Regions from separate parts of the Bacillus sp. EB106-07-01-XG149 genome, predicted to be linked through region 4. Evidence: riboswitches for the same ligand, from Rfam matches in the RefSeq annotation. Region 4 holds a riboswitch; each other region holds the start of a gene.

Region 1 (4,217 bases), on a different contig from region 4:
ATAAAAGTCTTTGGGATGCTTTTGAAGAAGGTGAAATCAACCGTGATGAAGTCGTAAATACACGGTTTTCGATTTTGTTTAAAGAATACGGGGAAGAGGTAGATGGGATATTATTCGAAAATAATTATCGTAGCTACTTAGAAGAAGGAGACCAACTTATGCAAGGTGCGTTTGAATTTATAAATCAAATTCAAAGTGAGTACAATTTATATATAGTGACAAACGGTGTTTCTAAGACGCAAGATAAACGTTTACGTAATGCAGGATTACATGCCTTGTTTAAAGATATTTTCGTTTCTGAAGATACAGGATTCCAAAAGCCGATGAAAGAGTATTTTGATTATGTTTTTGAACAAATTCCTAATTTTTCTCCTAAAGAAGGGCTCATTATTGGGGATTCGTTAAGTGCTGATATGAAAGGTGGATATGTAGCGGGAATTGATACTTGTTGGTTTAATCCAGAAAAGAAATCAAATAATAGCGAGATTGTGCCAACATATGAAGTACAAAATTTTGAAGAGTTATACGCGTTATTGAAGCAACGTGTGTAATAAAAATAGGCAGTGGAACTTTTGTCCCTACTGCCTATTTTTATTCGTTTGTAACTTCGTTGTTTTTAGGAAGTGGAAATGCATTACCAATCGCTGCCGCTCCAAGCATTGGTAATAGTAAATTGAGCGGGAAAAACATGAGTAATAGTAATGTTATAGCAATTGGTTTTCTTAATGCATAGCTTGAAATTGCTGTCGTGACGATGGCTACCGAAGCGATTGGATCTATCGGGATAATGGAAGCTATAGCATATCCGATACTAGATCCAGCAAATATAATTGGGAAAATATGTCCACCGCGCCAACCTGTATTTAAACAAACGGCAGTAATACATAATTTTAAAACACCTGAAAGAAGTAGTACCCAGAAGGATAAGTGACTCCATTCAACGACTAAATCTTTTAATTGGTGTTCTCCTGAGAATAACGTGTACGGGAGAAAAGTTCCTGTAATTCCTAATAAAATACCACCGATAATTCCAAGTGATAGTTTGTATTCCCTGAAGGGATGGATTAATTTCTCTAATGTGAATTCAAATTTGAAATAAAAGAAACCAACTATAGCACCAATACTAGCAAGTGGTAGAAAGGCAATCCATTCATTAAGAGAAAGGGAACCTTCCCCAAAATTAACGATAAAGGATCCGCGATTATCGAATTTACTAAGTAATATATAAACGGAAAAGCCAGCGAAAGTGGTAGCTAAATATACAATTGCTTTTTTTCCTTTAGAAAATTCGTTAATTTGCTCACCCTCATTTTCATTTGGAGCTAAATAACCGAATAATGGCGCGTTAAAAATTACACTTAAAGTAGCGCCAATTCCAACCTCTGTTAGTTCATTCATTCCTTTTAAGGCAAATGTAAAGCGATCCCCTACCCATGTACAAAGTCCACCGATAATTCCAACAAGTGCTGCTTCGGGACCTAAGCTAGCTCCAAATATTAAAACGATAATCGCAGTTAAAGTAGCTTTATGTACAAAACGGTATTCAATTCTACCTGTTTTTTTATATTCACCCATCACTTCCGGCATAAGACGTGGATATGTGCCGAAGTATTTTTGGGTTAAACCAACGAGAATACCACCGATAGTTGTTACACAAATAGTGTAATACGGGGGAGAAGAGAAAATAGTAGGTAAGTATCCCCAAATAAAGTGAATGCCGATATTTATTGTAACTAAAAATAGCCAGACTGTAGCTCCTACTATAGAGCCTAAAAGAATGCCGTATAGGACGATTATATAGTGCATGTCCTTTGTGTTTGTCATGTGATACCTCCGTTATGTAAGTTTTAATGTCGAAAGGATTAAATATGCTACTGTGAAAGGAATATGTATAGTATCTTTTTGAGATGTTGGCTTATTCAATATATTGAGGTCTCGTGAGAATTTGAAATGTATACAGTTAAACTACTTACTTAATTTTATATAGTAATCGTGGGTTTTAAAAGGTCTTTTTCGAATGAATATGGAATATATTTCTTTTGTTATGCATGTCAAATTTTTTGTGTTTAATTTAGAACATTCAGAAAAACTGATTGACATTAGGAAATTATTGCTATAAAATCAACGGTAATTGCATAGTCTTATCAAGAAAAGGTGGAGGGACAGGCCCGATGAAACCTTGGCAACAGCCGTATAACGGAATTGTGCCAAATCCTGCAGGTAATAATCCTGAAAGATAAGAAAGAGCCTTTAGAGCGTGTTTTCAAACTGCTCCTTTCTTGTTTTCAGGAAAGGAGCAGTTTTTTTATTTTGTATAAAAGAAAGGAGAATGAGAGATGGGAGAATCATGGGGAAAAGGAACAATTTGTGTGCAAGGTGGCTATACACCAAAGAATGGTGAACCGCGTGTTTTGCCACTTTATCAAAGTACAACGTATAAATACGATACTTCAGATGATTTAGCAGCGCTATTTAATTTAGAGGCAGAAGGATATATATATACGCGTATTGGAAATCCTACTTTAGCTGCATTTGAGCAAAAGTTAGCGGATTTAGAGGGTGGTGTAGGAGCTGTTGCAACGGCTTCTGGGCAGGCTGCTATTATGCTTGCTGTTTTAAATATTTGTAGTAGCGGAGACCACTTGCTTTGTTCTTCCACAGTTTATGGCGGAACGTTTAATTTATTTGGAGTGAGTTTGCGTAAGCTTGGTATTGACGTTACGTTCTTTAATCCGAATTTAAGTGCTGATGAAATTGTGGCCCTTGCTAATGATAAGACGAAACTTGTTTATGCAGAATCGTTAGGAAATCCAGCGATGAACGTTTTAAATTTCAAAGAATTTTCAGATGCAGCGAAAGAGTTGGAAGTACCTTTTATTGTGGATAATACATTAGCAACTCCTTATTTATGCCAAGCATTTGAGCACGGAGCAAATATTATCGTTCATTCTACGACGAAATATATCGATGGTCATGCAAGTTCTTTAGGCGGCATTGTCATTGACGGAGGGAACTTCGATTGGACAAATGGGAAATATCCTGAACTTGTTGAACCGGATCCAAGTTATCACGGCGTAAGTTACGTTCAAAATTTTGGTGCAGCAGCTTATATTGTGAAGGCGCGTGTTCAATTATTAAGAGACTACGGAAACTGTATGAGCCCATTCAATGCGTATATTAGCAATATCGGCTTAGAAACGCTGCATTTAAGAATGGAGCGTCATAGTGAAAATGCTCTCGCAGTTGCTAAGTGGCTTGCTAACCATGAACGTATTGAATGGGTGAATTATCCGGGATTAGATAGCAATGAAAATTACTCGTTAGCACAAACGTATTTGAAAAAAGGTGCTAGTGGTGTTTTAACATTCGGCATTAAGGGCGGATTAGAAGCAGCGAAAGAATTTATCGCAAATGTAAAACTAGCAACTCTCGTAACGCATGTAGCGGATGCACGAACTTGCGTTATACATCCTGCTAGCACAACGCATAGACAATTAAGTGCTGAAGATCAGCGTCTAGCTGGCGTTACATCAGATTTAATTCGTTTATCGGTTGGTATAGAAGATGTTTCTGATATTATTGCAGATTTAGAAGCAGCGCTAGTCGGAGGCAAAGAACATGCCGATCATAATTGATAAAGATTTACCAGCTCGCAAAGTGTTGCAGAAGGAAAATATTTTTGTAATGACGAAGGAGCGAGCAGAAACACAAGATATCCGGGCATTGAAAATTGCTATCTTAAATTTAATGCCTACAAAGCAAGAAACAGAAGCGCAATTACTTCGTTTAATTGGCAACACACCGTTGCAATTAGATGTTCACTTACTTCATATGGAATCACATTTGTCTCGCAATGTAGCGCAGGACCATTTAACGAGTTTCTATAAAACATTTCGTGATATTGAGAATGAGAAATTTGATGGACTTATTATTACAGGAGCACCAGTTGAAACTCTTTCTTTTGAAGAGGTAGATTATTGGGAAGAGCTTAAACGTATTATGGAGTATTCAAAAAAGAATGTAACATCTACGCTTCATATTTGCTGGGGGGCACAGGCTGGCTTGTATCATCATTATGGTGTTCCAAAGTATCCTCTTAAGGAAAAAATGTTCGGTGTATTTGAACATGAAGTCTGTGAGCAACATGTGAAATTGTTACAAGGGTTTGATGAATTGTTTTTTGCCCCGCATTCTCGTCATACAGAAGTACGAGAGAG
Region 2 (4,217 bases), on a different contig from region 4:
CCAGCAACTGCAGAAAATTCAATTAAACCAACTGTCATAAACGTAACACCTAAAATCAATGGCGCTAACGCTTCTGGCACAAGGATTTCAAAAACAATTCTAATTGGTGAAGCCCCCATCGCTTGAGCTGCTTCAATGACTCCCTTTGGAACTGAAACAAGGTTTGTTTCAACCATTCTAGCAATACCGATTGATGCAACTAACGTCATCGGAAAGATTGCTGCTGCTGTTCCAATCGTCGTTCCGATAACACTTCTTGTTAGTGGGCTTAAAGCTACTAAGAAGATAATGAATGGAACCGGACGAATTGTGTTAATAATGATATTAAGAATAGAAAAGACCCATTTATTTTCTAAAAAGTTCCCTTTTCTCGTTACATATAATAGTAAACCTAGAGGTATACCAAGAATTGTAGCAAATATAAGGGTTACAATTACCATTAAGAGGGTATCCCCCGTCGCATCTACTATGCGGGGCCAAAATATACTCCAATCAACTCGCATGAGCTTCTACCTCCTTCAGCTGCACTTGTAGTCGTAGATGTTGTAATGCTTTTTGAATTTCTTTCTGCTCACCTTGCAGTTCTACAAGTAGATTTCCAAATAGCACATTTTGAAGTTCAATAATATTTCCGTACAGTACGTTTACATCGACGTTATAGTTTTTCGCGATATATGATAGTACCGGCTGCCCTGTCTCTTCACCAGTAAATGTTAAGCGATAAATTTGTCCACCATTTTGAATTTTCCCTAGAACACTTTCCGGTAAATGATCATTAATAATGGAGCGTACAAAGTTTTGAGTTGTCTTTGTTTTTGGTTGTGTGAAAACGTCAAACAGTTTTCCTTCTTCAATAACCTTTCCCTTCTCCATTACAGCTACACGGTGACAAATTTCTTTCACAACATGCATTTCATGTGTAATGAGTAGAATCGTTACATTGTATTCTCGATTTACTTTCTTTAATAAGTTCAGAATCTCTGTCGTTGTTTCTGGATCTAAAGCTGATGTTGCCTCATCACATATAAGAATGTCTGGCGATGTTGCAAGTGCTCTAGCAATGCCAACACGTTGCTTTTGACCACCTGATAGTTGCTCTGGATAATAGTTTGCTTTATCTTCTAATCCTACAAACTTCAGCAGTTCATTTACTCTTTCTTTTATCTCATTCTTTGGTACTTTCGCTAACTTTAATGGGTATGCAATATTCCCAAACACTGTTCTTGAATTAAATAAATTAAAACTTTGAAAAATCATCCCGATTCTTTGTCTTAGCTTTCGTAATTCTTTCGTCGATAGTGATGTAATATCTTTATCATCTATTGAAATCGTTCCTGCCGTTGGTTTCTCTAACATATTTACTAGGCGTAATAACGTACTCTTTCCAGCGCCACTAAAACCGATGATACCGAAAATTTCGCCCTTCTCAACTGATAACGTTACATCCTCCACCGCATGAACAGATTGCCCACCTGATTCATATACTTTACTTACATTGTTAAAAGAAATCATTTTCTTCCCTCCTATATGCTGTAAAAACTTGAAGTAGAGCTTTCGAGGTAAAATAAAAAGTGCTCTCCTTCTTATCAACCGTAAAGATAAGAAGGAGAGCACTTATATGTACTCGTTCACATCTTCTCATCTTCCAAGCCTTTCATAGGCTTGCTGGAGTTAGCACGGTATTAAAAAACCCGTTGCTGAGGTATCGTAGGGCCAGTCCCTCCACCTCTCTGGATAAGAATGTATCGATTTAATTGTCGTTTAATTAATTCTCATTATAGAACTCAGAATAATAAGAGTCAATACATTTTTTAGAAAAATATTAATTATCCCTCTATTAAAATTTTCAAATAAAAAATCACATACAATAATGATTTTTAAAGTTATGTTAAATTCTCCTCCTTCATATTTTTTAAAAGGAGAATCCTTTCTATAAATTGAATACCATTATTTGAATATGAAATCGGAGGAAGATAAATATATGAAAACAGCTCTTTTACTCGTTGATATTCAAAATGATTATTTTCCACATGGAAAGATGGAATTGCGTAATCCAGTAGAAGCAAGCCAATATGCTAGTCAGCTGCTACAACTCTTTAGAACGAAAAACGAACCTATTTTTCATATCCAACATGTAGCAATAAAAGATGACGCTACTTTTTTCCTACCCAATACAGAAGGTGTACATATTCATGAAAGCGTACGTCCACTTAGAGAAGAAACCGTTATACTCAAACATTATCCAAATAGTTTTCGCGAAACTGATCTTCTAGAACAATTACAACGTTTAGACATTGAGCACGTCATCATATGCGGGATGATGACTCATATGTGTATTGATGCTACCGTAAGGGCTGCTTTTGATTTCGGCTTTCCATGTACCGTTATACATGATGCTTGTGCTACAAAAGATCTTTCTTTTAAGAATGCTACTATACCGGCCGTTTATATTCATAACACAATTTTGGCTAGTTTAAATGGAGTATATGCAACTGTAATGAGTACAGAGGAGTTTTTGGCTACAAAAAAACACTCCCTTCAGTGAGCAAAACCGAAAAGAGTGTTTCTTGTCAAACCATAGATTTTCTTTCAAATTGTATTATACAGGAAATTCTTAAAATGAATACTAAAAAATATGACTAATAAGTCAACTTTTCTCGTTGTTTTGTTTCTATTTACATGTTTATCCCGATATTAATAGGGTTTAGCTAGTTCTAAGTACCGAATAGTAATATATGGTACTTAGAACTGGTTTCTCCTATCAAAAACGTAACATATTATTTATCTGTTTATTTTTGCTTCTTTTTCAAATACTCCGCACGCAATTTTTCAATTTGCTGCTTTTTATCAAATTTGGCAGGCGTCTGTTTTTCATGAAACTTTGCCACGGCTACCTGACTTTTGTAATCCAATTGATATTTTCCCACTTTGTTCACCTACTTTTCTTGTCTTTAAAGAGAATCTATTCAACAAATATAGTATACCTTATTTACTGAAGTAAACCTTATTACTTTATTAGTTTTTCTACTCATATCTATCTTGATCCAAATATAGAAACTTTTTCAAAAAAAAAAAAAAGAGATCTTCGCAGACTGCGAAGATCTCTTCTACTATTTCTTATAAAGTTTCAGAAGTAGTTTTTGCTTGCATGTGAAGTGCTAAGTAGTCAGGGCCACCAGCTTTAGAGTCTGTACCAGACATGTTAAAGCCACCGAATGGTTGGTAACCTACGATTGCACCAGTACATCCACGGTTGAAGTATAAGTTACCCACGTGGAATTCTTCACGTGCTTTTTCAATATGGTCACGGTTGTTAGTAACAACAGCACCTGTTAAACCGTATTCTGTATTGTTTGCAATTGCAAGTGCATGATCAAAGTCTTTTGCTTTACAGAATGCTACTACTGGTCCGAAGATTTCTTCTTTCATTAAGCGAGCATCTTCTGCAACGTCAGCAACGATTGTTGGTTGGATGAACCAGCCTTTAGAATCGTCTCCTTCGCCACCTGTTAAGATTCTACCTTCTTCTTTACCAATTGCAACATAGCTCATTACTTTATCGAATGCAGCTTGGTCATTAACAGGACCCATGTTTGTACCTAATACAGCTGGGTTAGCAACTGTTAATTCTTTCGTTAATTCAACAGCACGATTTAATACGTGATCGTATACATCTTCATGGATTACTGCACGAGAACATGCAGAACATTTTTGTCCTGAGAATCCGAATGCTGATGCAACGATAGATTTAGCTGCTAATTCAAGATCTGCTTCTTTATCAACAACGATTGTATCTTTACCACCCATTTCAGCGATAACGCGTTTTAACCAAATTTGGCCTGGGTTTACTTTCGCTGCGCGCTCATAAATACGGATACCTACATCACGAGATCCAGTGAAGCTCACGAAACGTGTACGAGGGTGATCTACTAAGTAGTCACCAACTTCAGAACCATTACCTGGAACGAAGTTTACTACGCCAGCCGGTAAGCCAGCTTCTTCTAATACTTCCATGAATTTCGCTGCTACTACAGGAGTTGTACTAGCTGGTTTTAGTAATACTGTGTTACCAGAAACTAAAGCAGCTGTTGTCATACCTGCCATAATTGCGAATGGGAAGTTCCAAGGAGAAATGATAACACCTACTCCTAATGGAATGTAAGAGAAACGATTATATTCAATTGGACGGCTTTCTACTGGAATACCGTCTTTTAATT
Region 3 (4,217 bases), on a different contig from region 4:
CATTCATTTCATGTGTAATTAATAAAATTGTGATCCCGATTTCTTCATTGATTTTTAATAATAAGTCAAGGATAGAATCGGTTGTTTCCGGATCTAAAGCGCTTGTTGCTTCGTCGCTTAATAACACTTCAGGTTCATGTGATAGTGCGCGTGCAATGGCAACACGCTGCTTTTGGCCACCAGAAAGTTCACTCGGATAGGCATCTTTTCGATTGAAAAGATCGACAATACGTAAGTATTTTTCTACCCTTTTTTCAATTTCCACTTTTGGAATGCCAGCGAGGCGTAAAGGTAATGCGATATTTTCATAAACTGTCACGGTTTTAAGTAAATTGAATCCTTGAAAGATCATTCCGATTTTTTGTCGCGCTTTTGCGAGTTTTTTTGCTGATAAAGTTGTTAAATCTTGGTTGTTTACAATAATATTTCCTGTCGTTGGCTTTTCTAATAAATTTACACATCGAATTAATGTACTTTTACCAGCGCCACTATATCCAATGATTCCAAATACTTCGCCCTTTTTTACTTGAAGGGAGGTAGGTTTAAGAGCTTCCACATTCCCTTTTTTTGTTGTGAATACTTTGGATACATTTTTTAATTCAATCATTATCGTCAGCTCCTACCAAGACGGTAAAACAGAACCATCAAATTTTTTCTCGATAAATTCTTTCACTTCTTTAGATTGATAAGCTTTCTTTAATTTATTTACAACAGCATCATCTTTATTTTCAGTACGAACAACGACCCAGTTCATATATGGTGAATCTTTTCCTTCACGGAAGATAGAATCTTTCGCAGGGCTTAATTTTGCACCTAATGCAAAGTTTGTATTAATCGCAGCTGCTTTTACTTCACTTAGTTGTGTCGGTAATTGAGATGCCTCTAATTCAACAATCTTTAAGTTTTTTGGATTTTCAATTACATCTTTCGCAGTCGCTTTTTCTGTAGCCTTTGGATCCACTTTTAAAACACCGGCTTTTTCAAATAGTTTTAAAGCTCGAAGTTCATTCGTTGGATCATTTGGTACAGCAATTGCGTCGCCCTCTTTTAAATCCTTTACATCTTTTAAGCTTTTCGAATATACACCCATAGGGAATGTTACTGTTGAAAATACTTCAGTTAATTTCATATTACGTTCAGCTTTAAATACGTCTAAATATGATTTCGTTTGATAGCTATTTACATCGAGGCTTTTTTCATCTAGGGATACGTTTGGTGCTACATAATCATTAAATACTTTTACATCAATTTCGAGACCGTCTTTTGCGGCAACTTCTTTTACCTTTTCAAAAATTTGTTCATGCGGCCCGCCGGTTACACCGACAGTAATCTTTTTCTCATCTAACGCTTTTATTTCTTTATCTGAACCCCCGCTACATGCGCCTAATAATAATACTGCTCCACTTACAATGCTCAATAATACTTTTTTCATCTATAGTTCCCCCTCCATATATGTTCCAAAATAAAAAGCACCTCTCAAAAATAAGAGAGGTGCCGAATAGACAAAATAGGTTCCTCTCTTATCTTCCAAAACGAAAACTCGTTTTGCAGGAATTAGCACCTTAGCTTATACATCATAAGCTCGGTTGCCGGGCATCATCGGGCCAGTCCCTCCGCCACTCTTGATAAGAGTATGTGTATGTAGTTTTTTTAATATGGTACTAATAGTAAATCTTACAAAAAGAATTGTCAATGTTATTTTCTGAATATATTTTATTTTAAGGTAATAGAAACATTCCCTTTCTTATGTCCCTTTTCCACATATATATGAGCTTCAGCAATTTCTTCTAATCGGTAGGTTCTATCAATAACAGGTTTTAAATGTTCTGTTTCAGTTAGTTCTTTTAGTAGAATCATATCCTCTTTACTTACCTTTGCCATCATTCCATTGACAGATACATATTTTCCATTGGATGTTAATGTATTTGTACAAAGGGATTTTTTATACTTCCCAACTGCATCAAATATAATATCGTAGCGCTCGCGCCGCTTAGTAAAATCTTCTTTCGTATAATCAATTACTTTATCAGCTCCTAAAGATTGGACGAGTTCAAAATTTGAATTACTACAAACAGCCGTAACGGTCGTACCGAAATATTTAGCAAGTTGTACAGCAGCTGTTCCTACTGATCCGGAGGCACCATATATGAGCACTTGTTGCCCTTTTTTTATACGGCCCTTTCTCAGGAAATGCAATGCTGAAGTTCCACCAAAAGGAATAATGGCCGCTTCTTCATACGTCACATTGGTAGGTTTTAATGTTATTAATCCACTTTCATGTACGCATGTGTACTCGGCGTAACCACCGAGGTTTAGTTCTGTTAATGCAAAAATTGGATCACCTTTTTTAAATTGAGTTACATCTGTTCCTACTTCTTCGATTTCACCGGATAACTCTACGCCGAGTACAGGTTTTCTCGGTTTTCTGAAACCTAATATGATCCGCATAGGAATCCAAAATAAGAGGGGGCTATTAAAGCCGCGTATTCTACAATCTCCAGTCGTTACACTTGTTGCATGAATTTTAATTAATACTTCGTTCTTTTTAGGTGTAGGTTTCTCTATATTTTGAAGTTGAAGAACGTTAGGTGGTCCATACTGTGTGCAAATGATCGCCTTCATAATGACCTCCTGAAATGAGTTGTTGTTATTTACATCATATTTAAAACCTTCATCAAACATGTCGCTATATAGCGAATAAAGATTAAAAATTATATAGATTTCGTAGGAAAAGAGGTGATATTATTTTGGGAAAGGGGGCGACATTATGAAAAAAACTATTTTTATTTCAAGTTTAGTGCTTGCAATCAGTCTAGGGGTAGGGTGTAGTAATGAAAAAACAGCAAAGACGGATGAGCCGAAAAAAGAATCAGTTCAAAAAGAAAAGGAATTAGCCGCGAAGGATGTTTTCAAGAAAACGAACGAAGCTTTTAAAAATGAAGAGCATGTAACGATGACATATGGTGTAGGGGTAAAAGCTGAGGGAACAGAGATGGATATATTAAAGGCTAAGATGCAATTAGAGCCAAAGACAAAGAATTCTCGTTCTGAAATGAATATTTCCGGTACAGATGTTGTAGTGTATACTGTGGATGGTAAAGTTGCTGGTGAGGTGAAAAACCCTAATACAGGAGAAGTTATAACTGTACCAGAGGAGCAATTAAACGCTGGTGGAATGAAAGCGACTCAAGATATTATAGATAAGTTAGAAGTACCGGAAGTAGTTTTAGATAAAATGAAGATGGAGAAAAGCGGAGATAAATATAAACTGAAATTTACATTAAAAGGGCAAGAAACAGAAAGTATGTTAACTAGCATGGATGAAACACAGAAGAAAATGTTACAAGCACAAAATGCGAAGATAGAAGAAGTGGATGCAGAATATATTATTACAAAAGATTTTAAATATGAATCAGCAAAGATAGACATGATTATGAGTAGTAACGGCAAGGATAAAGCACACATTATTACGAACGCAAAATATACGTCGTACGAAAAGTTTGATCCAATACAATTGCCGGCAGCAAAGTAACAGTTTTGATGAGGGGGGACCTAAAATAAGGTGCCCTCTTTTTTGTATACTTTCTTTATAGGAAAATAGGTACAATATGAAGAGGGAAAACTGTAGAAGAGGAGAGTGTCATTTGAAAAAAAGAAAGATAGCGGCGGTCATTGTAGCTTATACAGTGTTGCTTGCGACATCTATAAATACATATAAAGAGCAACTAGATCATCCTATTATGAGCGATGTAGGAAAGTTGCTTCCAACGAAAATTAAACGTGTTGAAAATGCTGAGGATGAACATTCATTAAAACAGGTAGTGAAAGATGCAAATACTTCTGGAGAGAAAATTTCCATTGCAGGTATGCAACATAGCCAAGGAGGACAGACGTATTATCCAAACGGCACGATGCTTGATATGAAAGGATATAATAAAATATTAGAATTCGATATGGAGAAGAAGAGGATTAGGGTGCAAAGCGGTGTCACATGGAATGACATTCAAAAAAAAATCAATCCATATGGTCTTGCGGTTCAAGTGATGCAATCTCAAAATATTTTTACTGTTGGTGGTTCATTAAGTGTAAATGTACATGGGCGTGATATTCGTCATGAAGCATTGATTGATACAGTAGAGTCATTCAGATTGTTAATGGCAGATGGTACGGTACGTAATGTAAGTAGAAAAGAAAATGCAGAGCTATTTCCATATGTC
Region 4 (4,217 bases):
CCAGCGTTACAAATTGTTAAAATGTTATCACCGTCTTTAAAGCATGTTAATGCATGTTCTCCAATACTCCGGCATACCGCTTCATCTTCTTGCTGAATGAGAAGTGCTTCTTCTTCTAATATTTTTTGTGCTTCTTTTATTTTAGTAATTTCTCGAATGGATTCTCTCATACGATCGATTGCCCAAAATAAATTGACTGCTGTCGGGCGTGACGTTCCTAAATAATTACAATCTCTATTAAACTTCTTTTGAAATTCTTCCATATGTACAGTATTATATTTTTTTGATGCAAGCGCCAAACCAAATGCAGCTACAATTCCAATTGTAGGTGCTCCTCGTACTTCTAGCATGACAATACTTTTCCATACCTCTTCAATCGTCGTTAATGTTTTGTATTCTGTACTATGCGGCAACTTTGTTTGATTTAATACTGCAATGGCATCACCTTTCCAACTGACAGACCTCGGAACAGTAACAATTGTACTCATGCTTTTACCCCTCCAGAAACTGTCTGTTGAAATAACGTTCGGAACAGTTGAATGTCAGCGCTCTTAGATTCATATTTTATTAGTTCTTTACCTAAGGATAGCGCTTGTTTTTTAGCTTGGATTCTCGTTTCTTTATTTGCTATTTCATCTAAATCAGCTACATGTGCTAAACCAATTGTTCTACGTATAAGCTCACATCCAGCAAATCCAACGGCATCCGTAAAAATATTTTGCAAAATAATTGGCAACCATTGTTTCTCTTTCGTATATGCTTCTACGCCTTCTCCAATCCATAATTTCGTAAAAGCTTCTACAAAATAACTCCATGTTTTCTCAATATGGAAAAATAGCACACTTCTTTTTTCCTCTTCACGGGATAGTGCATTTAATAATAAATTTGCAATAAATTGACCAAGGTCAAATCCAAATGGACCGTATGTTGCAAATTCTGGATCAATTACTTTCGTTTCAGCAGGTGATGAAAAAATACTACCAGTATGTAAATCACCATGAATAAGCGCTTCTTTTCTTGTTAAGAACTTATATTTATATTGCGCGACTTTTAATTTTAAATTTTTGTCACTCCACAGTTCATCCACCGCTAGTTGTAACTCTGGTTCATAATCATTCGTATCATAATGACTAAACGGATCTGTAAACACTAAATCTTCCGTAATTTTACTAAGATCTGGATTAACAAATTCACTATCTAACACTCTTTTCTCTTCTGATTGTAAACCGAAATCTGAAGTATAAAACAAAACATGTGCTAGAAAGCGACCAATATGTTGGGATAAAAGTGGGTACTCCTCTCCATCTATTAATCCTTTTCTTGTAATTGTTAGCCTTGATAAGTCTTCTATGACCGTTACTGCTAACTCTTCATCATGACTGTACACTACCGGCACATATTCCGGCACATACTTCGCAAAAATTTGTAATGCTTTACTTTCAATCGTCGCTCTTTTTATAGACAGTGGCCAGCTCTCACCAACTACTTTCGCATATGGCAGTGCTTGTTTTATTATAATAGACTTCTCTCCATCATCTAATTTGAACACGTAATTTAAATTTCCATCTCCAATTTCATGACAAACTACATTTGCTTTCTTTTCAAAATAACCGTGTTCTTTCGCATATTGTATAGCTGTTGTTTCAGTTAATGAATAATATCCCATCGTCTTCTCCCCCTTTTTTAAATTCAGAGGTTTTTCTGACGTAGAAAAACCTCTTTCCACAAAGAAAGAGGTTTGAAGTTTATCTTCTCCCCTCTTATCTGCCAGAAAGGTTTACTTTCTGCTGGAATTAGCACCGTGCCTTTTGGCGTAAATAAACGCCCCATTTCACAATGGTATTACGGTCGGTTGCTGGGCTTCATCGGGCCAAATCCCTCCACCTGCTCTTGATAAGAGTTGTATAATTTTTTGAATTTTTAACTTTATGTTGAAGACTATACCAAGAATAAAAATCACTTGTCAATATTTTATTTGTATAATTCTGGACGACGATCTGCAAAAACTGGAATTCCTTTGCGTACTTCTTTAATTTTCTCAAAATGAAGCTCTCCAAATAAAATTGATTCTTCTTCATTCGCTTCTACAACAACTTCGCCCCAAGGATCGACAATTAAAGAATGACCGGCAAACTCATTATTCGGATCCTTTCCTGCCCTATTACATGCAACAACATAACACTGATTTTCAACTGCTCTTGCTTGCAATAGCAAACGCCAATGAGCTAAACGAACCAATGGCCATTCTGCTACAACAAATAAAACTTTTGCACCTTTAGCAGTATGAACACGCATCCACTCCGGAAAACGAATGTCATAACAAATTGTACCGGCGCACTCTACATCATCTAGCTTAAATTCACCTGTACTATTTCCAGCGATTAAATATTTATGTTCATCCATAAGCTGAAATAAATGTACTTTACTATATTCATTGACTAGTTCTCCTTCCTTGTTTACCACATACATTGTATTTGTAACACCTTGCTCTGTTTGCTTCGCTATAGACCCACCGACAATATGTACACCATATTGCTTCGACCATTCTTTCAGCTTTTCTTTCGTTTGCAATCCATCCCTATCTGCAATTTCAGTAAGCCTCGTTAAATCATATCCCGTTGTCCATAGTTCTGGTAAGACAATAACGTCTGGTCTTTCCTTCATCGCTTCGCTTATTTTATTTTTAGCATTCTCAATATTTTTTTCTACATCTCCAAAGACAATGTCCATTTGAATACATGCGACTTTCATTTTGTCAGCCCCATTCATAATTTTTTCTTTACAAAATACTGGAAAGATTATATCATTTGTCACTAGAATTGTAACAACTTTCAAAAGAGGTGGAAAGTATGAAATTATTTCAACCTTCTGAGATAGTAACATCATTGCCAACACAATTTTTCGCTTCACTTGTTGCAAAAGTTAACAAAGTCGTAGCAGCTGGTCACGATGTTATTAATCTTGGTCAAGGTAATCCAGATCAACCAACACCGCAGCATATCGTAAAAGCTTTACAAGATGCTGCTGAAAAGACCATTCATCATAAATATCCGCCATTTCGCGGACACGAAAGTTTAAAAGAAGCCGTGGCAACATTCTATCAACGCGAATATGATGTAGTAGTAAATCCAAAAACAGAAGTTGCTATTTTGTTTGGTGGAAAAGCTGGATTAGTAGAATTACCACTTTGTTTTACAAACCCTGGTGATACTATTCTCGTTCCAGATCCAGGCTATCCAGATTATTTATCAGGAGTTGCTTTAGCAAAAGCACAATTTGAAACAATGCCGCTTATTGCAGAAAATAATTTTTTACCAGATTATACAAAAATTGATGCCACTACCGCTGAGCGTGCAAAGTTAATGTTTTTAAACTATCCAAATAATCCTACCGGTGCTACTGCATCAAAAGATTTCTTTGATGAAACCATTCATTTTGCTAATAAACATAATATATTAGTCATTCATGATTTTGCTTACGGTGCTATTGGATTCGATGGTCAAAAACCTGTTAGTTTCTTGCAAGCAGACGGTGGTAAAGATACAGGTATTGAAATTTACACTCTATCGAAAACTTTCAATATGGCTGGATGGCGCATCGCTTTTGCTGTAGGGAATGAAAGTGTGATTGAGACAATTAACTTATTACAAGATCATATGTATGTTAGTATTTTTGGTGCAGTTCAAGATGCTGCCCGCGAAGCACTATTAAGTTCACAGTCTTGCGTAATAGACCTTGTAAATAGTTACGAATCTCGAAGAAACGCTCTTGTTTCAGCTTGTCACTCAATTGGTTGGAATGTAGATATTCCAACAGGCTCATTCTTTGCATGGCTTCCTGTTCCGAAAGGATATACATCTGAGCAATTTTCTGATATTTTACTAGAAAAAGCACACGTTGCAGTTGCTCCTGGTGTTGGATTTGGTGAACATGGCGAAGGATATGTCCGTGTTGGTCTCTTGCATACAGAAGATAGATTACGAGAAGCCATTAATCGAATTGATAAATTAAATTTTTTCAAAAAATAATTGACAACATGAAAAATATCTGACAAAATTCAGTTATCTTAAAAATTTAAACATTTCTAAATACTTCTTATCAAGAGCAGGTGGAGGGACGAGCCCGACGAAACCCGGCAACCGATCTACAATTGTAGACACGGTGCTAATTCTCGCAGCATTATGCTGACAGATAAGGAGCTGGTTGTAAAAAAACCT

What was found. Region 4 has a riboswitch for S-adenosylmethionine ahead of mtnK (S-methyl-5-thioribose kinase). Riboswitches for the same ligand answer to the same signal wherever they lie in the genome.
Region 1: it holds a riboswitch for S-adenosylmethionine, as region 4 does, so the genes downstream of both, AC3WTA_RS25205 (bifunctional O-acetylhomoserine aminocarboxypropyltransferase/cysteine synthase) here and mtnK (S-methyl-5-thioribose kinase) in region 4, are expected to answer to the same signal.
Region 2: it holds a riboswitch for S-adenosylmethionine, as region 4 does, so the genes downstream of both, AC3WTA_RS26305 (methionine ABC transporter ATP-binding protein) here and mtnK (S-methyl-5-thioribose kinase) in region 4, are expected to answer to the same signal.
Region 3: it holds a riboswitch for S-adenosylmethionine, as region 4 does, so the genes downstream of both, AC3WTA_RS27005 (MetQ/NlpA family ABC transporter substrate-binding protein) here and mtnK (S-methyl-5-thioribose kinase) in region 4, are expected to answer to the same signal.

Annotation. Positions count from the first base shown of each region.
Region 1 is NZ_JBYTDP010000009.1:45,630-49,846, reverse strand. It holds gene AC3WTA_RS25215 (YjjG family noncanonical pyrimidine nucleotidase) at 1-551, shown strand, start outside; gene AC3WTA_RS25210 (chloride channel protein) at 592-1,824, opposite strand; SAM riboswitch class I at 2,139-2,243, shown strand; gene AC3WTA_RS25205 (bifunctional O-acetylhomoserine aminocarboxypropyltransferase/cysteine synthase) at 2,337-3,635, shown strand; gene metA (homoserine O-acetyltransferase MetA) at 3,619-4,217, shown strand, end outside.
Region 2 is NZ_JBYTDP010000011.1:26,639-30,855, reverse strand. It holds gene AC3WTA_RS26310 (methionine ABC transporter permease) at 1-503, opposite strand, end outside; gene AC3WTA_RS26305 (methionine ABC transporter ATP-binding protein) at 493-1,512, opposite strand; SAM riboswitch class I at 1,636-1,741, opposite strand; gene AC3WTA_RS26300 (cysteine hydrolase family protein) at 1,982-2,545, shown strand; gene AC3WTA_RS26295 (hypothetical protein) at 2,790-2,927, opposite strand; gene pruA (L-glutamate gamma-semialdehyde dehydrogenase) at 3,118-4,217, opposite strand, start outside.
Region 3 is NZ_JBYTDP010000012.1:69,750-73,966, reverse strand. It holds gene AC3WTA_RS27010 (methionine ABC transporter ATP-binding protein) at 1-607, opposite strand, end outside; gene AC3WTA_RS27005 (MetQ/NlpA family ABC transporter substrate-binding protein) at 620-1,432, opposite strand; SAM riboswitch class I at 1,518-1,632, opposite strand; gene AC3WTA_RS27000 (NAD(P)-dependent alcohol dehydrogenase) at 1,714-2,622, opposite strand; gene AC3WTA_RS26995 (DUF6612 family protein) at 2,768-3,532, shown strand; gene AC3WTA_RS26990 (FAD-binding oxidoreductase) at 3,645-4,217, shown strand, end outside.
Region 4 is NZ_JBYTDP010000002.1:352,606-356,822, forward strand. It holds gene mtnA (S-methyl-5-thioribose-1-phosphate isomerase) at 1-488, opposite strand, end outside; gene mtnK (S-methyl-5-thioribose kinase) at 485-1,666, opposite strand; SAM riboswitch class I at 1,758-1,900, opposite strand; gene AC3WTA_RS07805 (carbon-nitrogen family hydrolase) at 1,972-2,835, opposite strand; gene AC3WTA_RS07810 (pyridoxal phosphate-dependent aminotransferase) at 2,850-4,028, shown strand; SAM riboswitch class I at 4,093-4,198, shown strand.